One region of the Streptomyces sp. NPDC059524 genome, then DNA from elsewhere that is predicted to be linked to it. Evidence: riboswitches for the same ligand, from Rfam matches in the RefSeq annotation. Region 1 holds a riboswitch; each other region holds the start of a gene.
What was found. Region 1 has a riboswitch for cobalamin ahead of ACFW9D_RS32525 (HoxN/HupN/NixA family nickel/cobalt transporter). Riboswitches for the same ligand answer to the same signal wherever they lie in the genome.
Positions count from the first base shown of each region.

Region 2: linked by a shared signal. The riboswitch ahead of ACFW9D_RS03520 (ABC transporter substrate-binding protein) and the one ahead of ACFW9D_RS32525 (HoxN/HupN/NixA family nickel/cobalt transporter) in region 1 are both predicted to bind cobalamin.
Region 3: linked by a shared signal. The riboswitch ahead of ACFW9D_RS30570 (cobalamin biosynthesis protein) and the one ahead of ACFW9D_RS32525 (HoxN/HupN/NixA family nickel/cobalt transporter) in region 1 are both predicted to bind cobalamin.

Region 1 covers NZ_JBHYTK010000168.1:1,408-8,824, forward strand. The annotation lists gene ACFW9D_RS32520 (CaiB/BaiF CoA transferase family protein) at 1-136, opposite strand, end outside; gene ACFW9D_RS32525 (HoxN/HupN/NixA family nickel/cobalt transporter) at 267-1,382, opposite strand; cobalamin riboswitch at 1,411-1,633, opposite strand; gene ACFW9D_RS32530 (inorganic diphosphatase) at 1,701-2,222, opposite strand; gene ACFW9D_RS32535 (GNAT family N-acetyltransferase) at 2,287-2,778, opposite strand; gene rho (transcription termination factor Rho) at 2,809-3,945, opposite strand; gene ACFW9D_RS32545 (class I SAM-dependent methyltransferase) at 4,294-5,004, shown strand; gene ACFW9D_RS32550 (alpha/beta hydrolase) at 5,006-5,704, opposite strand; gene ACFW9D_RS32555 (oxidoreductase) at 5,781-6,758, opposite strand; gene ACFW9D_RS32560 (TetR family transcriptional regulator) at 6,858-7,417, shown strand, end outside.
Region 2 covers NZ_JBHYTK010000007.1:96,625-104,041, forward strand. The annotation lists gene ACFW9D_RS03495 (chemotaxis protein) at 1-483, opposite strand, end outside; gene ACFW9D_RS03500 (basic amino acid/polyamine antiporter) at 615-2,093, shown strand; gene ACFW9D_RS03505 (arginine deiminase) at 2,112-3,374, shown strand; gene ACFW9D_RS03510 (hypothetical protein) at 3,386-3,766, opposite strand; gene sigJ (RNA polymerase sigma factor SigJ) at 3,866-4,786, shown strand; cobalamin riboswitch at 4,794-4,998, shown strand; gene ACFW9D_RS03520 (ABC transporter substrate-binding protein) at 5,060-6,091, shown strand; gene ACFW9D_RS03525 (FecCD family ABC transporter permease) at 6,088-7,104, shown strand; gene ACFW9D_RS03530 (ABC transporter ATP-binding protein) at 7,101-7,417, shown strand, end outside.
Region 3 covers NZ_JBHYTK010000146.1:6,863-14,279, reverse strand. The annotation lists gene ACFW9D_RS30595 (alpha/beta hydrolase) at 1-1,038, opposite strand, end outside; gene ACFW9D_RS30590 (class II aldolase/adducin family protein) at 1,233-1,895, opposite strand; gene ACFW9D_RS30585 (lysozyme) at 2,021-2,767, shown strand; gene ACFW9D_RS30580 (anion permease) at 2,971-4,236, shown strand; gene ACFW9D_RS30575 (hypothetical protein) at 4,253-4,474, shown strand; cobalamin riboswitch at 4,583-4,726, shown strand; gene ACFW9D_RS30570 (cobalamin biosynthesis protein) at 4,765-5,721, shown strand; gene ACFW9D_RS30565 (cobyric acid synthase) at 5,718-7,238, shown strand; gene ACFW9D_RS30560 (putative cobaltochelatase) at 7,393-7,417, shown strand, end outside.

The DNA of each region.
Region 1 (7,417 bases):
CGCCGCCGCCCGGCCGCTCCACCTTGATCACCCGCGCGCCCAGATCGGCGAGCTGGCGGGTCGCGAACGGGGCGGCCACCGCCTGTTCGAGACTGACGACGGTGATGCCGTCGAGGGGCAGGCGGGCCGTGCTCATAGGGGCTTCCTCCGTGCAGGGGTGACAACGCGGGGGCGACGGACGCAGGGGGCGGCGTCCGGCGGGCTCTTCCGCCGGACGGTACGCGATGCGCGCGCCGGCCCGGCCGGAGACCTCCCGTTCCGCCCGCTCAGCCGGTTCCGCCGCTGTCGGCGAGCCGCGCCGACCAGCGCTGCTCCACCTTGGCCAGACGCCAGTACGCGACCGCCGCCACCCACACCACGACGAACAGTCCGACGATGACGTACCCGACGTTGTCGAGGTCGAGTCCGGCGATCCAGCCCGTGACCGCGTCGGTCAGGTCGAGCTTCTCGTGGAGCACGCCCACGAGTTCGATCGTGCCGATGAAGAACGCGACGGCGATCGACAGTCCGGTGATCGTGAGGTTGTAGAACACCTTGCGGACCGGGTTCGAGAACGCCCACTGGTAGGCGAAGTTCATGAACGTGCCGTCGAGCGTGTCGAACAGGCTCATGCCCGCGGCGAACAGCAGCGGCAGGCACAGCACCGCGTACCAGGGCAGCCCGGCGGCGGCGCCGCTGCCCGCCATCACCATCAGCGTGACCTCGGTCGCCGTGTCGAAGCCGAGCCCGAACAGGAAGCCCAGCGGGAACATCTGGCCGGGCCGGGTGATCGAGCGGGTGAAGCGGCCGAGGATCCGGTTCATGAACCCCCGCGAGTCCAGGTGCGCTTCGAGTTCCCGCTCGTCGTACGAGCCGCCGCGCATCGCCCGGAACACCTTCATGATGCCGATCAGGGCCACCAGGTTCAGCGCGGCGATCAGGTACAGGAACGTGCCGGACACGGTCGTGCCGACGACGCCGAGGACCTGATGGGTTCGGGAGTCGTCGCTGGTCAGGGTGGTGGCGAGCGCTGTGCCGCCGGCCACCAGTGCCGCGAGGACCACGACCACGCTGGAGTGGCCGAGCGCGAACCAGAAGCCCACGGACACCGGACGCTTGCCGTCCGCCATCAGCTTGCGGGTCGTGTTGTCGATCGCCGCGATGTGGTCGGCGTCGAAGGCGTGCCGCATGCCCAGCGTGTACGCCGTGATGCCGAGCCCGATGCCGAACGCCTTGTTGTCCACCTCGTAATGGCCGGGGACGACGAGCAGGAAGAGCACGCCGAACGCGACGACGTGCAGGGCCAGGATCACCGCCATCAGGCCCGCCGTGCGCAGGGTGTCCTCGCGCCGCCATCGGTAGGCGGACGGCGGACTCGTCGGGGAGTTCGCGGGCAGGGTCATGCCGATCACGCTCCAGCACCTCGTGGATCACTTCGTGAGATGCCGTGGCCGGTCTCCTGGCTTACGGGCGAGCGACACCGCGCCGGCCTTCCCAGCGGCACGGGGCCGCCAGTGGCGTGATGGCGCGGTGCGCCTCGTGCCGCCCGCGGGCGGGGGCACGAGACCCGATCACAGTGGCGAGGGCCGCTCCGGACTTGGCCCCTGAGGGGTTGTCACCGGTCTTCCCGAACACCACGGCCCGCTCACCCTAGAGGGGCCGGAGCGTGACTGCATAGACGCACTCCGCGCACGTAGGAAAGATCACATGCCGCCGCGGAGTCAGGCGTCGGTGCGGCGCAGGCGGGCCCGCGCGATCTCCTCGTACGCCTTCGCGCGCCCCTCCCAGTGCGAGCCCTCGACGGACTTGCCGGGCTCCAGGTCCTTGTAGACCTCGAAGAAGTGGGTGATCTCCAGGCGGTCGAACTCGGGGATGTCATCGATGTCGCGGACCGTGCTGTGCCGGGGGTCGTGGGCGGGGACGCAGAGGATCTTCTCGTCCGGGCCCTTCTCGTCGCTCATCACGAACATGCCGATGGCCCGGCACTCGACGGCGCAGCCCGGGAACGTGGCGTCGCCGCCGGTCAGCACGAGCGCGTCGAGCGGGTCGCCGTCACCGCCGAGCGTGCCGTCGACGTAGCCGTAGTCCGCGGGGTACTGGGTCGAGGTGAAGAGCATCCGGTCCAGCCGGATCCGGCCCAGCTCATGGTCCATCTCGTACTTGTTCCGGGAGCCCTGCGGGATCTCCACGATCACGTCGAACGCCGCGTCGGCGCCCGCCTGTCCACTGTCCAGCGTGCCCAATGTGGCCTCCTTGCCCCATTCCGACGTCCCGAGTGTGCGCCGGGCGGGACGGATCGGGAACCCCTCAGGCACCGTCCGGAACGGCGAATTCGAGTTCGGGCCGCTCCCAGCCGACCGCGGGCGGCTGCGCGGGGGCGGTCCCGGTGCGCAGCGCGCCCATCCCACGGTAGAAGCCCTCGGCGGGCGGATGCGCGACGACACGGACCCGGTCGAGTCCCGCGGCGCGCGCCTCGCCCCGCATGTGGTCGACGAGGAGCCGCCCGATGCCGAGGCCCTGCGCGTCGTCCGCGACGAACATCAGGTCCAGCTCGGCCGCGTCGACGAGCAGCGCGTAGAAGCCGAGGACGCGGTCGTCGGCGCGGTCCACGGCGGCGAACACCCGGTGCGCGTCGATGTAGCCGGAGGTGACGCGGTAGCCGGCGACCATCGCCGCGTAGTGGCCCTCGTACGCCCGCGAGCCCTGGACGATGCGGGTGAGGCGCCGTGCGTCGCGTGCGACGGCGCGCCGGACGGTGACGTCGGGCCGCCCGCCGGGCCGGGTAATCCTCGCGTTCATGCTTCGAGTATTACCTACCCGGGGCCGGGATCAGGCTCCGGGCACGGTGGAGCCCACCTGGCGCAGGAACGTCGCGTTGTCCGGCGTCTGCCGCATGCGCTCCAGCAGCGTCTCGTACGAGGACCGGTCGTCCCGTCGGCCGAGGGCGCGGCGCAGCGCGTGCGCGGCCGCCGTCTCCTCGGGGGTGAGCAGGAGCTCCTCGCGGCGGGTGCCGGACGGGTCGAGGTCCACGGCCGGGTGGATCCGGTGGTCGGCGAGGGCGCGGTCGAGCCGCAGCTCCATGTTCCCGGTGCTCTTGAGCTCCTCGAAGAAGAAGTCGTCGGCGCGCGAGCCGGTCTCGACGAGCGCCGTCGCGAGGATCGTCAGGGAGCCCGCCTCCTCGGTGTTGCGGGCCGCGCCGAACAGCCGCTTCGGCCCCTGGAGGGCTCCGGCGTCGACGCCGCCCGACAGGGTGCGGCCACCGGCGGCCGCGGCGTTGTTGTGGGCCCGGCACAGCCGGGTCAGCGAGTCGAGCAGGATGACGACGTCACGGCCTCGCTCGACCATCCGCTGGGCGCGGGCGACGGCGAGTTCGGCGAGCGCGATGTGCGCCTTCGCGGGCCGGTCGAACGTCGAGGCGAACACCTCGCCGCGCACCGAGCGCCGCATGTCGGTCACCTCCTCGGGCCGCTCGCCGACGCGCACGACCATGAGGTGGGCCTCGGGGTGGTTGGCGGCGACGGCCGCGGCGAGCTGCTGGAGCAGCACCGTCTTGCCGGTGCGCGGCGGTGCGACGACGAGGCCGCGCTGCCCCTTGCCGACGGGCGCGAACAGGTCCACGACCCGGCCCGCGAGCCCGCTCACCGGGCTCTCCATGCGGAGCCGCTCGGCGGGGTGCAGGGGAGTGAGGTCGGCGAAGCGCGGGCGGTGGCGGGCGGCGTCGGCGGGCAGCGCGTCGACGGTGTCCACGGCCGTCAGGGTGTGCGGCCGCGCGCACGTGCCGTCGACGAAGTCGCCCTTGCGCAGGGCGAGTCGGCGCACGAGCGCGGCCGGGACCTGGACGTCGTGGGAGGTGGGGAGCAGATCGGGGGCGCGCAGGAACCCGGCCCCGTTCGGGCCGAGGTCGAGGACGCCGCGGGCCCGCACGGGGGTCGTCGTGCCGGGCTTCTCGGGTGCGATGGTGGTCATGGTGGATCAGGGTCCTTTCGAGGACGGGCGACGTGCGGGAACGCGGGTGGGGAGGACTCCGGCGGACGGCGGGGCGGAAACGGACACGCCCCCGGCCGGGAGAGACCTGGCGCAGGGCCGGGCGAAGCCCGACAGAAACCCGTGACCAGGGAGAACGCGCAGACTGAGCGCGCAGAGAACACGTGCGTGAAGCAGGGATGAAACAGAAAGGCGAAGCAGAAGAGAGAAGAGGAAATCGGTACCGGCGATCCGACGGACCTGCGCACGTACCACAGGAACCGTACCACCCCGACCCCGTCGCGCGGCAAGTCTCTTCTGCGGCGGGCGGCGCGCCTATGCTGAGCCGCGATGTTCACCTCCCAGGGCCCCACCCTCCGCGAACTGGCCGTTCAGGCGCTCTCCTCGGTCGAGCACGGTTACGACCTGCTCGCGCCGAAATTCGACCGCACCCCCTTCCGTACGCCCGACGCCGTCCTCGCCCCGGTCGCCCGCGCCCTGAGCCCGCTCGGCCCGTACGCCAGCGGGCTCGACCTGTGCTGCGGCACCGGCGCGGGGCTCGGTGTGCTGCGCGAGGTGTGCACGGAACGCGCGGTCGGCGTCGACTTCAGCGCGGGCATGCTCCAGGTCGCGCGCGAGGCCGAACCCGCCGCCTCGTACGTGCGCGCGGACGCGCTGGCGCTTCCGTTCGGGCCCGTCTTCGACCTCGTCGTGAGCTTCGGCGCGTTCGGGCACTTCCTGCCGGAGCGGCAGCCGGAACTCTTCGCCCAGGTCTGCCGAGTGCTGCGCCCCGGCGGGCAGTTCGCGTTCCCGCTGCCCGCGCCCGCGCGGCCGGGATCCTGGGGCTACTGGGCGATGCTCGGCTTCGACGGGGCGATGAGGGTGCGCAACGCGCTGTGGCGCCCGCCGTTCGTCATGTACTACCGGACCTTCCGTCTCGGCGACGTGCGGCGGGAACTGGACCGGGCCGGATTCGACGTGGCCCTGCGTCCGCTGCCCGAACTGGGGGAGCGGCCCGACGGCAGTCCGCGCGCCCGGCTCGTCGTGGCCACCCGCCGCTGAACTAGCCCTCGGGTGCCGCGAGTTCGGTGATGATCCGGGCGGTCGCGTCCGGGTCGACGAGTTGATGGAGGTGCTCGCCGGGCAGCCGCGCCGTGCGCCATCCCCGGGCGCGCGCTTCGGCCTCCTGATCGCCGTAGGGCGCACCGAACAGCAGGTACGCGCACGGGTGGTCGTCCCAGCCGGCGGGCACCGGGATCTCCTGCTCGTAGTACGCCAGCGGGAGCCTCGGCTGCTCCTCGACGACCGTGCGCCGCGTCACCGGGTCGGAGAACATCGGCGCCACGTCGGACTCGTCCCACCAGTCCGTCCAGCGCGGCAGCCGCCCGTACACCGCCAACGGACGGAGAAAATCCAGGAGTTCAGGTGGTGCGACCGGCGTCGATCCGGTCCGTGCGGGCAAGGCGGCGTCCACGAACACCGAGCCTGTCACCGGGTGGTCGAGGCCCGCCCGGATCGCCGGCAGGAACAGGCCCGCGTTGCTGTGCGCCACCAGGACGACCGGGCTGCCCGCCGGGAGCCGCCGCAGGTCCTCGCGGACGGCCTCGACGACCGCGGGCCAGAACGGCGGCGCGCCGTCCGCCACGTGCAGCAGGGACGGCAGCCGCACCTGACGGCCCGCCGCGGCGAGCCGCCGGGCCACCGGGTGCCAGGTGGAGGGACCCACGGACGGGCTGTGCACGAGGACGAAGGCCGGTCGCATACGAGGATCCTGCCGTCCGCCGCCCGCCCGGCGCGAGCGACTCGGCCGACAGCAGAGCGACGGGTGCCCCGGAGGCTCAGGAGGCTCGCGACGCCGCGGGGGCGGGGAGCGGGTACCGGACCTCGGTGAGCCGCTCGGACAGTTCCCACAGCCGGCGTCCGGTGTTCGCGTCCGTGGCGCGCGGCGCGAGCCGGACGCGCGTCGGGGCGCCGCGCAGCTCGCCCGCGCCGCCGGGGCCGATGAACTCGCCGCCGGTCACGCCCGGTTCGGTCGCCGCGTACAGCTGGGAGCGTGCTCCGGCCTCCGGTGACTGCGCCAGCGGCTTCAGCAGACGGCCGTACAGGAACCGCACACCCCGCACCGGCGTGCCGTGCTGGAGGCCGGTCGCCGTGTAGCCGGGATGCGCGAGCACGCTGCGCACGTTGCTGCCCGCCGCCGTCAGGCGCAGGTGCAGCTGGTGTCCGAAGACGGCGTTCGCCAGCTTGGACCGGTTGTAGTGCCCCATCGGGGAGTAGCCGTCCGGGCCGTCCACGGCTTCCGGGTTGTCGAGGTCGAGGCGGCCCTGGCGGTGGTTGGGGGAGCTGACCGTGACCACGCGCGGGTCGGTGCCCGCGGCCAGCAGGTCGAGGAGCAGGCCGGTGAGCGCGAAGTGGCCGAGGTGATTGGTCGCGAACTGCAGCTCGTGACCCTGGGGGCTGGTGGCGTACGGGGGCGCCATGATGCCCGCGTTGTTCACCAGGACGTCGATGTGGCCGTGGTCCGCGCGCAGGGTGTCGGCGAACGCGCGGACCGAGGTGAGGTCGGCCAGGTCGAGCGGGCGCACCTCCAGGCGGGCGCCGGGTGTCCCGCCGGCGATCGACTCGGCGGCCCGCCGGCCCTTCTCCGGGTCCCGTACGGCGAGGACCACCCGGGCGCCCCTCCGGGCGAGCGCCCGGCAGGTCGCGAGCCCGAGCCCGCCGGAGGCTCCCGTCACGACGCACACCCGGCCGGTCCGGTCGGCGGCCGGTTCGTCGCCCCGGCGCTCCTGACGCTTCTGCTCTTGCTTCCGTGTCATATGGCACAGGCTGACTGTGATGACACTCGGTGTCAAGACGCCTCTTGGTGCCAGGCTGTCCCCGGGTGTCATGCCTGGCACGGCATGTACGATGCCCGGGTGAGTACGCGACCTGATCCGAGCCTGAGCCTCGCCGAGCGCAAGCGTCAGCTCGTCTCGGACGAACTGACCGAGGCGGCCCTGCAGTTGCTGGCCCTCAAGGGCTTCGACGGCGTCACCGTCGACGAGATCGTGGCGGCCGCCGGAGTCTCCAAGCGGACCTTCTTCCGCTACTTCGCGTCCAAGGAGGACGTGGTCGTCCAGTTCCTCGCCGACATGGGCACCGACATGCGGGACGCGCTCGCCGGACGGCCCGCCGGCGAACCGCCGGCCGAGGCACTCCGGCACGCCGTACGGGTCCCCGTCACCACCTGCGCCGCCCACTCCGAGCGGGCCCTGCGCGTCGTGCGGCTCATCCTCGGCACCCCAGCGCTGCTCGCCCGCTTCCTGGAGCGCCAGGACCGCTGGCGCGACGAGCTCGCCGGGGAGCTCGCCCGGCGCACCGGCCGCGACGTGGCCGCCGACCTCTATCCGCGGCTGGCCGCAGGCACCGCCCTGACCGCCTTCCACGTGGTCCTCCAGCGCTGGAGCGCGAGCGAGACGGCGCCGGACCCGGTCGC
Region 2 (7,417 bases), on a different contig from region 1:
GCTCTGCGGGAAGCCGTGCCCGGTGTCCTCCACGACGCGGTTGCCGCGCCCGTCCCAGAGCGTGATGCGGTCGGCGGCGACGGAGAGCACCCAGTACGGATGGGCCGCGGCGTCGGCCGCGACCAGGTTGCGGGTCAGGAACGTGTCGGCGACGACGACCCGGGCGGGCACCTCCCGGTCGATGGCCCAGACCTGGTGCTCGCCGGGGGCGGCGAACAGGACGAGCCCGTCCTTGGCGTGCACGAGGTCGGCCTCCTGCACGGCCGCGCGCAGATGCTTCAGGACGTCCTCGCGCCGCTCCTTGGTGACGCCGGGGTCGGCGTCCAACTGCCGGACCGCGTCGTCGACGAGGTTGCCCAGCCGGACGGGGTCCTGGGCGTCGTCCGGCGGGCGCCGGTGGGTGGTCATCGCCAGCGAGACGGCGGGGTACGAGCGCGGCCGGCGCAGCTCGCGGAGGATCTCCGGGTTGAGCGAGGAGTACATGCCTGGATGCCCCTTCCAAAGGCCAGATCACCCCATCCTGCCTATACAACGAAGATCCGGCAAAAGGTGCATAACGACACGGAACGGTACAAGAATGTGACCGAGCATCACCCGGCGAGGAGAGGCACGGCATGGAGCAGGCTTCCTCCGGCAGCACCGAGCAGGCCTCCCCCGGCGCCGCGGGCACGTCGTCCCCGCCCGCCGCCCGGCTGACGCTCTTCACCCTCACCACCCTGGTCATCGGCTCCATGGTCGGCGCCGGCGTCTTCTCCCTGCCGAGCCGCTTCGCCGAGGAGACCGGGGTCGCCGGCGCGCTCATCGCGTGGGCGATCGCCGGCACCGGCATGCTCATGCTCGCCTTCGTCTTCCAGTCGCTCGCCGTACGCAGACCCGACCTCGACGCGGGCGTCTACGCCTACGCCAAGGCGGGGTTCGGCGAGTACGTGGGCTTCTTCTCCGCGTTCGGCTACTGGGCGAGCTCCTGCGTCGGCAACGTGACGTACTGGGTCCTGATCATGTCGACGGTCGGCGCGATCTGGCCCGCGCTCGGCGAGGGCGACACCGCTCTCGCCGTGGTGCTGTCCTCCGCCGGCCTGTGGGCGTTCTTCCTGATGATCCGGCGCGGCGTGAAGGAGGCCACGGCCATCAACCGGATCGTCACGGTCGCCAAGGTCGTGCCCATCCTCGTCTTCGTCGTCCTCGCCCTGGTCTACTTCGACCCGGGCATCTTCGCCGGCAACTGGGGCGGCGCCGACTACGCCGGTTCCCTCTTCAGCCAGGTCCGCGGCACCATGCTCGCCACCGTCTTCGTGTTCCTCGGCGTCGAGGGCGCCAGCGTCTACTCCCGGCACGCGAAACGCCGCGAGGACGTCGGCCGGGCGACCCTGCTGGGCTTCGTCAGCGTCTTCGCGATCTTCGCGTCCGTGGTCATCGTCTCGTACGGGATCCTGCCGATGGACCGGATCGCCGGGCTGCGCCAGCCGTCCATGGCCGGGGTCCTGGAGGAGGCGGTCGGCACCTGGGGCAAGGTCTTCATCAGCGTCGGGCTGATCGTGTCCGTGCTCGGCGCCTACCTGGCCTGGACGCTGATGGCGGCCGAGGTGCTGTTCGTCGCCGCCAAGGACGACGACATGCCCCGTTTCCTGCGCCGCGCCAACCGAGCCGACGTCCCCGTCCCCGCGCTGCTCCTGACGACGCTCCTCACCCAGGTGGTGCTCGTCGTCACCGCGTTCTCCAGCGACGCCTTCAACTTCGCGCTCGACCTGACCAGTGCGCTGTCCCTCATCCCGTACCTGCTCGCCGCCGCCTTCGCCGCGAAGACCGGACTGCGCCCCGACCCCCGTACGACCGGCGGCCGGACCTCGGGGCGCGAGACGACGATCGCGCTCGTGGCGACGCTCTACACCGCGTTCCTGCTCTACGCGGCCGGGCTGAGATTCGTCCTCATCTCGTTCATCCTCTACGCACCGGCCACGATCCTGTTCGTGATGGCGCGGCGGGAACAGGGCAGGCGCCTGTTCTCCCCGCGCGAGCTCCTCATCCTCGCAGTCTCCGTGGCCGGCGCCGTCCTCGGCGTCGTGGCCCTGGCCGCCGACTGGATCAGCCTCTGACCCCCGGGAAGGCACACCGTGAACGACCGCTCCCCCCTGCCCTCCGCCGCGTACGGCGTCCACTCCGAGGTCGGCCGGCTGCGCAAGGTCCTGGTCTGCGCCCCGGGACTCGCCCACCGCAGACTCACCCCGACCAACTCGGACGACCTCCTCTTCGACGACGTCATGTGGGTGGAGAACGCCCAGCGCGACCACGCCGCCTTCGTCGCCGAGCTGCGCGGGCGCGGCGTCGACGTCGTGGAGCTGCACGAGGTGCTGGCCCGCACCATGGCGATCCCCGAGGCCAGGTCCTGGCTGCTCGACCGGAAGATCACCGCGAACCAGGTCGGGATCGGACTCATCGACGACACCCGCGCGTTCCTCGACACTCTGGAGCCGCACCTGCTCGCCGAGTACCTGATCGGCGGCCTCGCCACGGCCGACCTCCCCGACGCCTACCGTTCGCCGTACGTCGGCCTGGCGCGCGAGTCCACCGGCGCGCGCGAGTACCTGATGCCGCCGTTGCCCAACACCCTCTACACCCGCGACACCACGTGCTGGCTGTACGGCGGCCTCACGCTCAACCCCCTCTACTGGCCGGCCCGGCACGACGAGACGCTGCTCATGAAGGCCGTCTACCTCTTCCACCCCGACTTCACCGGCTCACGGGTGTGGTGGGGAGATCCCGAACGCGACTGGGGTCAGGCCACGTTCGAGGGCGGCGACATCATGCCCGTCGGCAACGGCGTCGTCCTGATGGGCATGAGCGAGCGCACGTCACGACAGGCCGTCACCCAGGTCGCACGGGCCCTGTTCGAGAACGGCGCCGCCGAGCAGGTGATCGTCGCGGGCATGCCCAGGCTGCGCTCGGCGATGCACCTGGACACCGTCTTCACGTTCGCGGACCGCGACATCGTCACCCTCTACCCGCGGATCATGGAGTCGGTCCACACGTTCACGCTGCGCCCCAGCGACCGGGCCCCGGGTCTCGACCTCACCGACGAGGGCTCGACCCCGTTCGTCGACGTCGTCGCGAAGGCGCTCGGCCTGCCCGGCCTGCAGGTCATCGAGACCGGCGGCGACGTGTACGCGTCCGAGCGCCAGCAGTGGGACAGCGGCAACAACGCCGTGGCCCTCGAACCCGGCGTCGTCTTCACGTACGACCGCAACACCCAGACGAACGCCCTGCTGCGCAAGGCCGGCGTCGAGGTCATCACCATCGTCGGGGCCGAGTTGGGCCGGGGCCGCGGCGGCGGGCACTGCATGACGTGCCCGATCGTCCGCGACCCGGTCGACTACTGACGCCTCCGCGTTCAGCGGGGACCGCCGGCACCGCGCGCGAGCGCCAGCACGCTCAGGCCGAACATGAGCACGCCCAGCGGCAGATGGACCGACGGCACGTGCGCGACACCGAGCACGACCTGCGCCGAGGCGAGCAGCAGGAAGCCGGTGGCGTGCCACACGGGCCGGACCGGACCGCCGCCCGGCTTCCACGCCAGCACCGCCGCGAGCAGGTACAGCATCGACGCCGCGTACATCACGCGGGCCCCGGCGCTGTGCAGCGCCTCCCCGTAGGAGGCGGTGAGCAGCAGTCCCGCCGAGACGGCCTGGAGGAAGATCGTCGCGGTCTGCACCGCGATCGCGACGCGCAGGAACGAGACGGTGCGCCGGGTGGTCGTCACGTGGGTGGTCATGGCCTGGTCCTCTTTCCCGCCCCGGGGGCAGTCGGTCGATAAGGTCTCGACAGGCCGACGACGCAGGCCGGCGAAAGGTAAGGCGAGGGGGCGGTCGGTGTGGGGACGGCGGGGGCGGACACGGACGCGGTCGCGGGTGAGCGGCGCCAACTGCTCAATGTGGCCTACCGGTTGCTCGGTTCGCTGGCCGAGGCGGAGGACGCGGTGCAGGAGGCGTACGCCCGCTGGTACGCGCTGCCCGGGGACCGCAGGGACGCGATCGCGGCGCCGGGCGCCTGGCTGACGACGGTGACCGGCCGGATCTGCCTGGACGTGCTCGGCTCGGCGCGCGCCCGGCGCGAGCGTTACGTCGGCGCGTGGCTGCCCGAGCCGCTCCCGGACCGGTCCGAGTGGGCGCACGGCCAGGGCGGCGACCCCGCCGAGCAGATGGTTCTCGACGAGTCCGTGAGCATGGCGTTCCTCGTCGTCCTGGAGTCGATGACGCCGGCCGAGCGGGTGGCGTTCGTACTGCACGACGTGTTCCGGTATCCGTTCGCGGAGATCGCGGAGGTCCTCGGCCGGTCGCCGGCGGCCTGCAAACAGCTGGCCGCCTCGGCGCGGCGCCGGGCGGGCGCCGCGCGCTCCGAGGGCGTCGCCGCCGGGCAGGCGGACGCGGTGCGGCAGGTCAGGCGGGCCTGGGAGGCGAAGGACATCGCCGCGCTCGTCGGCCTGCTCGCCCCGTCCGCCGTGATGACCTCGGACGGCGGCGGTCTGGCGGGGGCCGCGCTGCGCCCGGTCGAGGGGGCGGCGCGCATCGCCTCATACATGGTGGCGATCGCCGACAAGGCGCCGGGCCTGGAACTCCTGGAGCGCACGGTCAACGGCGCGCCGGGCCTCGTCGCGCTCCGGGACGGCGTGGTACTGACGGTGGCCGCGTTCGATCTCGCCGGGGGACGGGTCGCGCGGATCTGGGTGGTGCGCAATCCGGAGAAGCTGCGGGCCTGGTCGGGCGAGGACCGAGGCGCCCTGCCGGGGTGGTGACGCCCTGTGATAGCTTCCCCAAGCCAGTCGTACCTTTGTGCGTACTTGTACGTACTCGGGTCAGGGAATCCGGTGCAAGACCGGAACTGACGCGCAGCGGTGAGGGCGACGGGCGGGGCAACTGCCACTGGGCCGGGGGGAACCGGGCCCGGGAAGGCGCTCCGTCCGGACGACCCCGAGTCCGAAGACCTGCTGGCGGCCCCGCCCGTCCACCGGCCGGGGCGGACCGTTGGCCGGCTCCGCGTTTGAGCCCTGGACGCTAAAGGATCTCCCGTGCCCTTCGCACGTCTCGCCCGCTTCTGTGCCCTCGTGCCGATCACCGCGCTGCTGCTCACCGCGTGCGGCTCCGGCGCCCCGTCGGACCACGCCGGCGACGCGGCCGGCGCCGGTGTCACGCTCACCAACTGCGGGCAGCGCGTGCACGTCCCGCACCCGCCGCGCCGCGCCGTCGCCCTCGACCAGGGTTCCGCCGAGATCATGCTGTCCCTCGGCCTCGCCGACCGGATGGCGGGCACCGGCACCTGGACCGACCCGGTGCGCCCGAACCTTGCGAAGGCGAACGCGAAGGTGCCGCGCCTCGCGGAGCGCTACCCGTCGTTCGAGAAGGTCCTCGACAAGGAACCCGACTTCGCCGCCGCCTCGTTCGGCTACACCCTCGGCAAGGGCGGCGTGGCACCGCGCGCCTCGTTCGAGAAGCTCGGCGTGCCGACGTACCTCTCCCCCACCGACTGCGCGGACAAGGACAACAGCGGTGACGGCGACGGCGTCCGCACCGAGGCGCTGACGATGGACACGGTCTACGGCGAGATCCGGGACCTGGCGCGGATCTTCGACGTGCGCGAGCGCGGCGAGAAGCTGGTGACGCGGCTCAAGTCGCGGGTGCGGAAGGCCGCTTCGGGCGCGGACGCCGAGGGCGTGAGCGTCCTGTACTGGTTCTCCGACTCCAAGTCGCCGTACATGGCTGGCTGTTGCGGCGCGCCCGGCGTCATCACGAACGCGCTCGGGGTGCGCAACGTCTTCGACGACACGCACGAGGAGTGGCCGCAGATCAACTGGGAGACGGTCGTGGACCGCGATCCGGACGTCCTGGTGATCGGCGATCTGACCCGGCGCTCGCAGTCGGCAGAATCGGCGGCGCAGAAGATCAGGTTCCTGGAGTCCGACCCCGCGACCCGGAACATGAAGGCGGTCCGCGAGAAGCGGTACGTGCTGCTCAAGGGTCAGGACCTCAACCCGACGATCCGCACCGTGGACGGCGTGGAGAAGGTGGCGGCGGCGCTGCGCGCGTTCGGCCTCACCAAGTGACCCGTCCGCGCGCGGCGTCGTACGCGGCGGCGGGCCTCGCCGCCCTGTGCGTCTCGGTCGCCGTGGCCATCACGATCGGGCCCGCGCACATCGGGGTCGGCGACGTGTGGGCTTCGGTGGCGGCCCGGCTCGGCTGGGGCAGCTCGGACCTGTCGCCGATCCGCGACGGGATCGTGTGGAACCTGCGGCTGCCGCGCACCCTGCTGGCCGCCGTGTCCGGGGCGGGCCTCGCGGTCTGCGGCACGGTCCTGCAGGCCCTGCTGCGCAATCCGCTCGCCGACCCGTTCGTGCTCGGCGTCTCCTCCGGGGCCTCGACCGGCGCGGTCCTGGTCGTCGTGCTGGGGATCGGCGGGGGCGCCCTGTCGGTGTCCGGCGGCGCGTTCCTGGGCGCCGTCTGTTCGTTCGGCCTGGTGCTGGTGCTCAGTCACGCGCTGGGCGGAACCACGGACCGGGTGGTGCTGTGCGGCGTCGCGGCGATGCAGCTCTTCTCGGCGCTGACCTCGTTCGTCGTCCTGACGGCGGCCGACGCGGAGACCACGCGCGGCGTCCTGTTCTGGCTGCTCGGCTCGCTCGGCGGCGTCGGCTGGACCGAGGTGTGGCTGTGTCTGGCGGTCCTCGTGGTCACGCTCGCGGTGTGTCTCGGACACGGGCGGACCCTCGACGCGTTCGCGTTCGGCCCCGAGGCGGCGGCCGCGCTCGGCGTGCGGGTGGCCCGCACCCGGCTCGTCCTGCTGTGCGTGACGGCGCTCCTGACGGCGGCGCTGGTCAGCGCGGCGGGCGCGATCGGCTTCGTCGGACTGGTGCTGCCGCACGCGGCCCGCGCCCTGGTGGGCCCCGGACACACCCGGCTGCTCCCGGCCACCGCGCTCGCCGGTGCCGTGTTCCTGGTGTGGGTCGACACGCTCGCCCGCACCGTCCTCGAACCGCAGGAGGTCCCCGTGGGGGTGGTGACGTCACTGATCGGCGTGCCCGCGTTCGTGTACGTGCTGTGGCGCGGCCGGAGCACCCGATGACGGCGGGGCTCGGCGCCGAGCGCGTGGCCCGCACGGCGGGCGGGACGCTGATCCTGGACGGGGTCTGTCTCGCGCCGAAGCCCGGTTCGGTGACGGGGGTGCTGGGGCCGAACGGGTCGGGCAAGTCGACGCTGTTGCGGCTGCTCGCCGGGGTGCTCGCGCCGACGGCCGGTGTCGTCACGCTCGACGGCGAGCCGCTCGCCGGGGTGGGGCGCAGGGAGGCGGCGCGCCGGATCGCGCTGGTGCAGCAGCAGTCCGACACGCAGGTGGAGCTGACGGTCGCCGACGTGGTGCGGCTCGGCCGGATCCCGCA
Region 3 (7,417 bases), on a different contig from region 1:
GGTGACGAGCTCGGGCCGGGCGGCGGCCAGGCGCCGGGACAGGGTCCAGGGGGCGACCTCGTCGCCGGGGCCGTGCACGACCAGGGTGGGCACCTTCAGGTTCTGCGGGTCGGCGGCCTCGGCGAGCCGGTCGGCGTGCAGGCCGGTGCGGCCCTGGGCGGCGCGGACGGCGAGCGGGAGCAGGGTGCGCGGGGTGCGGTGGGCTCGGGCCAGGGCCCGCAGGGTGGCCTCCCAGCTGAGCACCGGGGAGTCGAGGACCAGGCCGGCGATGCGCTCGCGCAGGGCGCAGTGGCCCGCGGCGTGCAGGGCCATGGCGGCGCCGGTGGACCAGCCGTGCACGATGACGCGGCGGGCGCCGAAGCGGACGGCGTAGCGGATCGCGGCGTCGAGGTCGCGCCACTCGGTCTCGCCGAGGTGGTGCAGGCCGTCCGGGGAGCGGGGGGCGCCGAGGTCGCCGCGGTAGGCGAGGTCGAGCACAGGGAAGCGCTGGCGGTGCAGGAACCCCATGACGTTCATGGGGTGTTCGCGGGTGGTGCCGAGGCCGTGCACGGTGATGACCCAGGTGTCGCGCGGGCCGGGCAGGAACCAGGCGGGCAGGGCGCCGAGTTCGCCGGGGACGTCGACGTCGGCGTGCTCGAGGCCGAGGGCGGAGGCGGGGTCGCCGATGTGGACCTGGGGCGTGAGCCAGGCGTGCGCGCCGGGTTCGAGGGCGCCGTGGGTGACCCGTTCGAGCCGGCGCACGACCGTGTCGGCGGGGTGCGGCACAGATTCGACGACGGGCCCGACGACCGCGTGGTAGCCGTCACCGGCGAGCCCGTACGTGCCCGGGCGCAGGGAGGCGAGGTCGCGGGTCAGGGTGACGTGGCCCGCGGCGACCGCGTGGACGGTGAGCCGGGGTTCGGTGGGCAGCGGGCGTCCGGCGCGTGCCTTCAGCGCGGCGTCGCTGGCGAGCCGGCCCGCGGCGATCGAGGCGATCGAGGCGGCGAGGACTCCGGTCACGGTGGTGACGGCCGCGGCCGTCGCTCTGGCGGTGCGCACCCGTCCAGTGTCTTAGCGGTCGGGCCCCGCGGCCAGTGGGGCGGCGATCCGGGTGACCCGCCGTAGCTCCGACCGTCCGTCGCCGGGTGCCGCCCGGTGGGGGTTCTCGCGCCCACGCGGCGGAGCCGCATATCGACACAGCCCCGCGCCCCTGAGATGCACACCCTTCGGGTGGCATCTCCCCGATGAAGGGCTCAGGGCTCACGGCGCTGCCCGTACCGCGCCAACCGCTCCGCGACCTCGTCCAGCTGGGCCGCGCTCAGAAGGGAGGGGCTCAGGCCCGGCACGGAGCGGGCGACGAGCCAGACCCGGCACATCCACTCCAGCTGGGCCGTCCGGTCATAGGCCGCGTCGAGCGAGTCCCCGTACGCCACGGTCCCGTGGTTCTGCAACAGGCACCCCGTGCGCCCCTCGATCGCCGCCAGCATGTTCGCGGCCAGCGACTCCGACCCGTACGTCGCGTAGGGCGCGACCCGGACCGGGCCGCCGAGGGCCATCGTCATGTAGTGGATCGCCGGCAGCTCGGGGACGAGCGTGGAGACGGCGGTGGCGTGCACGGCGTGGGTGTGCACGACGGCGCGCGCGCCGGTGTCCCGGTACAGGGCGAGGTGGAGCGGCAGCTCACTCGTGGGGACGAGGGTGCCGTGCCGGGTGCGCCCGGTGAGGTCGACGGCGAGCAGGTCGCCGGGAGTGAGCCGGTCGTAGGGGACGCCGCTCGGGGTGACGAGCACGAGGGCGTCGTCGCCGTCCCCGACCCGCACCGACACGTTGCCGGAGGTGCCGACGACGAGGCCGTCGGTCACGGTCCTGCGCGCGGTCGCCACCAGCTCGACCCACGCCTGTTCGAGTTCACCCATGCGCGCATCCTGCCAGGCACCCGAACGGCGGGAAACGCGCCGGGCCGGGCCCGAGATCCCCGGTCCGACACATCCCATATGTGCATATTTCTCATCCCTACGACTACTGGCTTCCGGGGGGAAACATGGCCCGTGACCACACACCGTCCCGTCGTCGCGCCCGGGTCGCGGCAGCGGCCTCCGCGGCCGCCCTGACCCTCGCGGGCAGCGCGCTCGCGGAGCTGCCGGCCCAGGCGGCGGGCAAGCCCAAGGGGCACGACGTCTCCTCGCACCAGAAGAACGTGAACTGGGACAGGGCGAGGAGCAAGGGCGCGCGGTTCGTCTACGTGAAGGCGACCGAGTCGACGAACTACCGCAACCCCTACTTCGCCCAGCAGTACAACGGCGCCCGCGACCGGGGCATCATCCGCGGCGCGTACCACTTCGCGCTGCCGGACAGGTCGTCCGGCCGCACCCAGGCCGCGTATTTCGTACGCAACGGCGGCGGGTGGACCCGGGACGGGCGGACACTGCCGCCCGCGCTCGACATCGAGTACAACCCGTACAGCGCGAAGAAGAAGTGCTACGGCATGAGCAGGGCGAAGCTGGTGTCCTGGATCGACTCGTTCAGCGACGAGGTGCTGCGCCGGACCGGGCGGCGTCCGGTGATCTACACCAACTACACGTGGTGGAAGAAGTGCACCGGCAACAGCGGGGCCTTCGCCGGGAATCACGCGCTGTGGCTGGCCCACTACGCGCGGACCGCCGGGCCGCTGCCGCGCGGCTGGTCGTACTGGACGTTCTGGCAGTACGCCAACAAGGGCGGCCTGCCGGGTGATCAGAATCTCTTCAACGGGTCGCAGGCCCAGCTCGAGCGGTTCGCCCGGGGGTAGTCCGACCCGGGCCGAAAGTCCCGCGGAACCCGGAATTCCGGGGCTTTCGCGGGGGTGATCCGGAACCACGGCCGCCGCCTCGCACCAAAGGGAGCGGCGGCACTCCGGATCGGGACACCGCTCAGCCCCGCCCAGTTCATCTTCCGTTCACCCGACTTCCCTACGTTCAACGAGCCACTGACGTCCAACCGAAGCCTGGGTAAATGGAACACATCACGCTGCTCCTAGCGATCGTGATCGTTACCGCACTGGTCTTTGACTTCACCAACGGTTTCCACGACACCGCCAACGCGATGGCGACGACCATCTCGACAGGCGCCCTCAAGCCGAAGACGGCGGTGGCCATGTCCGCCGTGCTGAACCTCGTCGGAGCGTTCCTCTCCGTCGAAGTCGCTAAAACGATCTCCGGCGGCATCATCAACGAGGACGGCCTCAAGACAGAGGTCATCTTCGCGGCGCTGGTGGGCGCCATCCTCTGGAATCTGCTGACCTGGCTGGTCGGCCTGCCCTCCAGCTCCTCGCACGCCCTGTTCGGCGGCCTCATCGGCGCCGCCGTCATGTCGATGGGCTGGTCGTCGGTCAACGGCGGCACCGTCGTCACCAAGGTGCTGCTGCCCGCGGTCGCCGCGCCGCTCGTCGCCGGCCTCGCCGCGATGCTCGCCACGCGCCTGACCTACCGCATCAGCAAGAAGACCGACGAGAAGGCCACCGCCAAGGGCTACCGCGCCGGGCAGATCGCCTCGGCCGGCCTCGTCTCCCTCGCGCACGGCACGAACGACGCGCAGAAGACGATGGGCATCATCACGCTCGCCCTGATCACCGGCGGTGTGCTCGCGCCGGACGCCGACCCGCCGCTGTGGGTCATCGTCTCGGCCGGTCTGGCCATCGCGATGGGCACCTACCTGGGCGGCTGGCGCATCATCCGCACCATGGGCAAGGGCCTCACCGACCTGGCCCCGCAGCAGGGCTTCGCCGCGCAGACCAGCGCCGCGACGGCGATCCTCGCGTCCTCGCACATCGGCTTCTCGCTCTCCACGACCCAGGTCTGCTCCGGCGCCGTCATGGGCTCGGGCCTCGGCCGCAAGGGCGGTGTCGTCCGCTGGTCGACCGCCACCCGGATGTTCGTCGCGTGGGGTCTGACCCTGCCGGCGGCCGGTCTGGTCGGCGCGGGCGCCGAGTTCCTCACCCAGCAGGGCCCCTGGGGCATCGGCCTGACGGCCGCGCTGCTCATCGGCGGCGCCTCGGTCATCTGGGCGCTGTCCCGCCGCAACTCGGTCGACCACCACAACGTGACGGCCGACGAGATCGGCACCGAGGCCCCCGCCGAGGAGCCCGCCGGTGTCGTCACGACCGCGATCGCCGCGGTCACGCCGCCGCCGGCCGGTCCGGTGGCCGTCGAGGAGACCCCCGTCCCCGCCGCGGCCGCTTCCGTGGCCGACCCCGCGCGCCCCGCCGGCGCCACGCTGTAAGGAAGCAGGACCAGCTATGAAGATCGACTGGGCGGCCCTCGGCTCCGTGTTCGGCGTCAGCCTCGTGGTGACGGTGGCCCTGGTGGGCCTGTTCACCCTCGGCATCGTCGGCCTCTCCAAGAAGGAGTCGGCGACGCGCGCGGGCGGTTCGGCGACACTCGCCGTCTCCGGCGCCTACCTGTGCTTCGCACTGTGCACGGCGGCGGTCGCGTACGGGATCTTTCTGATCGTGGCCTGACCACGGTCGCAGCACTCCCTCGGCGGGGTGGGGACGCATCCGCGTCGCCACCCCGCCGACGTGTTGTGGACCTGGCCACACTCACCCGCCGCAGGTCAACAGCAAGTTGACGTGCGTTCGCGGAGCGTGGTGCACTTCCCTCGCCATATACGGCAGCAGCAGAGGAAGCCGGTGCGAATCCGGCGCGGTCCCGCCACTGTCAGCCCTCCCCCGGAGGGCGAGCCAGGAACTCACGCTGCCGGTCTCTTCGAACCAGGGCGTGGACACCCTGAGTGAGGACAACTACCGCCATGTTCGCCCCGCGCGGCGCACGGCGGGCCGAGCGCGTCTTCGCGTACGGCGCCGCCCTGGGTATCTTCAGCGACCTCCTGGTCGGCGATCCGCGCCGCGGGCACCCCGTCGCCGGCTTCGGCCGCGCCGCGGGAGCCGTCGAGCGCGTGCTGTGGCGGGACGACCGCGGCCGGGGCGCCCTGCACACGGCCGTGTGCGCCGGTGGCGCCGCCGCCCTGGGCGCGCTCGCCGCCCGTGCCGTACGCCGCTCCCCCGCCGCCTCCGTCGCGCTGACCGCCGCCGCGACCTGGGCCGTGGTCGGCGGCACCTCGCTGGGCCGTGAGGCGCGGGCCGTGGGATCCGCCCTGGAGGCGGGGGACGTGGAGCTGGCCCGGGAGCTGCTGCCCCGGCTGTGCGGGCGCGACCCCGAGGGTCTGGACGCCGACGGCATCGCGCGCGGCGTCGTCGAGTCGGTCGCCGAGAACACCTCCGACGCGGTCGTGGGCGCCCTGGTGTGGGGCGCCGCCGCCGGGGTCCCCGGGCTGCTCGCCTTCCGCGCGGTGAACACGCTGGACGCGATGGTCGGTCACAAGTCGCCCCGCTACCGGCGCTTCGGCTGGGCCTCGGCCCGGCTCGACGACGTCGCCGGCTGGCCCGGCGCCCGGCTGACGGGCGCCCTCGCGGTGCTGACCGGCGGCCGGCCCCGGGACGCGGTGCGCGCCTGGCGGTCCGACGCGGAGCGCCATCCGAGCCCGAACGCGGGCGTCGTGGAGGCCTCGTTCGCGGGCGCGCTCGGGGTGCGTCTCGGCGGCACGCTGTCGTACGCCGGGCGGGTCGAGCACCGGCCGGTCCTCAACGAGCGGGGTCGGCCCGTGCACGTACGTGATGTGGAACGGGCCGTGCGGTTGTCGCGGCGCGTGAGTCTTTCGGCGTTGGGAGTCTGTGTGGGCGCGCGGTTGCTGTGGGGCCGTCGATGACGGGCGCGAGGAGGGGCGGCGGCCTGCTGGTCGCGGGCACGACCTCGGACGCCGGGAAGAGCGTGGTCACCGCCGGGATCTGCCGGTGGCTGGTGCGGCAGGGCGTGAAGGTCGCGCCGTTCAAGGGGCAGAACATGTCCCTCAACTCGTTCGTGACGCGCGAGGGCGCCGAGATCGGGCGGGCGCAGGCCATGCAGGCGCAGGCCGCGAAGGCCGAGCCGAGCGCGCTGATGAACCCGGTGCTCCTGAAGCCCGGCAGCGACCGCAGCAGCCAGGTCGTCCTGATGGGCAAGCCGGTCGGCGAGCTGAGCGCGCGCGGCTACCACGGAGGGCGGCAGGCGGCCCTGCTGGACACGGTGGTGGGATGCCTGGAGGAACTCCGGGGCAGTCATGACGCCGTGATCTGTGAAGGGGCGGGCTCCCCCGCCGAGATCAACCTGCGCCGCACCGACATCGTGAACATGGGCATCGCGCGCGCCGCCCGGCTGCCGGTCCTCGTCGTCGGTGACATCGACCGCGGGGGCGTCTTCGCGTCGTTCTTCGGCACGACGGCGCTGCTCGCGCCCGAGGACCAGGAGCTGCTCGCCGGATACCTGGTGAACAAGTTCCGCGGCGACGTCACCCTGCTCGAACCCGGCCTCGACATGCTCGAATCGCTGACGGGCCGGCCCACGTACGGCGTCCTGCCGTACCAGCACGGGCTCGGTATCGACGAGGAGGACGGGCTGCGGGTGTCGCTGCGCGGCACGGTGCGCGAATCCGTCGTGGCGCCGCCGGTCGGCGAGGACGTGCTGCGGGTCGCGGTGTGCGCGGTGCCCCTCATGTCGAACTTCACCGACGTCGACGCGCTGGCGGCGGAGCCGGGCGTCGTCGTGCGGTTCGTGGACCGGGCCGAGGAGCTCGTCGACGCCGATCTGGTGGTCGTCCCGGGCACGCGCGGCACCGTGAAGGCCCTGGAGTGGCTGCGCGAGCGCGGGCTCGCCGACGCGCTGGCCCGGCGGGTCGCCGAGGGGCGGCCGGTGCTCGGCATCTGCGGCGGGTTCCAGGTGCTCGGGGAGCGGATCGAGGACGAGGTCGAGTCGCGGGCCGGGGTCGTGGAAGGGCTCGGGCTCCTCCCGGTGCGGGTGCGCTTCGCGCGGGAGAAGACGCTGGCCCGTCCCGTGGGGCAGGCCCTGGGCGAGCCCGTCGAGGGGTACGAGATCCATCACGGGGTCGCGGACGTGCTCGGCGGCGAGGCGTTCCTGGACGGGTGCCGGGTGGGGGCCGTGTGGGGGACGCACTGGCACGGGTCCCTGGAGTCGGACGGGTTCCGGCGGGCGTTCCTGCGGGAGGTCGCGGCGGCTTCGGGCCGGCGGTTCGTCCCGGCACCTGACACGTCGTTCGCGGCGCTGCGCGAGGAGCAGCTGGACCGGCTCGGGGATCTGATCGAGCGGCACGCCGACACCGACGCGTTGTGGCGGCTGATCGAGGGGGGCGCTCCCGCGGGGTTGCCGTTCGTGCCGCCGGGGGCGCCGTGATGGGAAGTCGCCCCCGCCGCCCCTTCCCGTCCCGGCCCCGGGGGCTTCGCCCCGGGACCCCCATGGGCTTGGCCGTACGTGCGGACCGTGCGTGGTTGCTCGCGCCGTTCCCCGCGCCCCTGCCGGGGCGCATCTACCCGGAGGAGTTCATCCGATGAGCAACCCGTATCCGTTCAGCG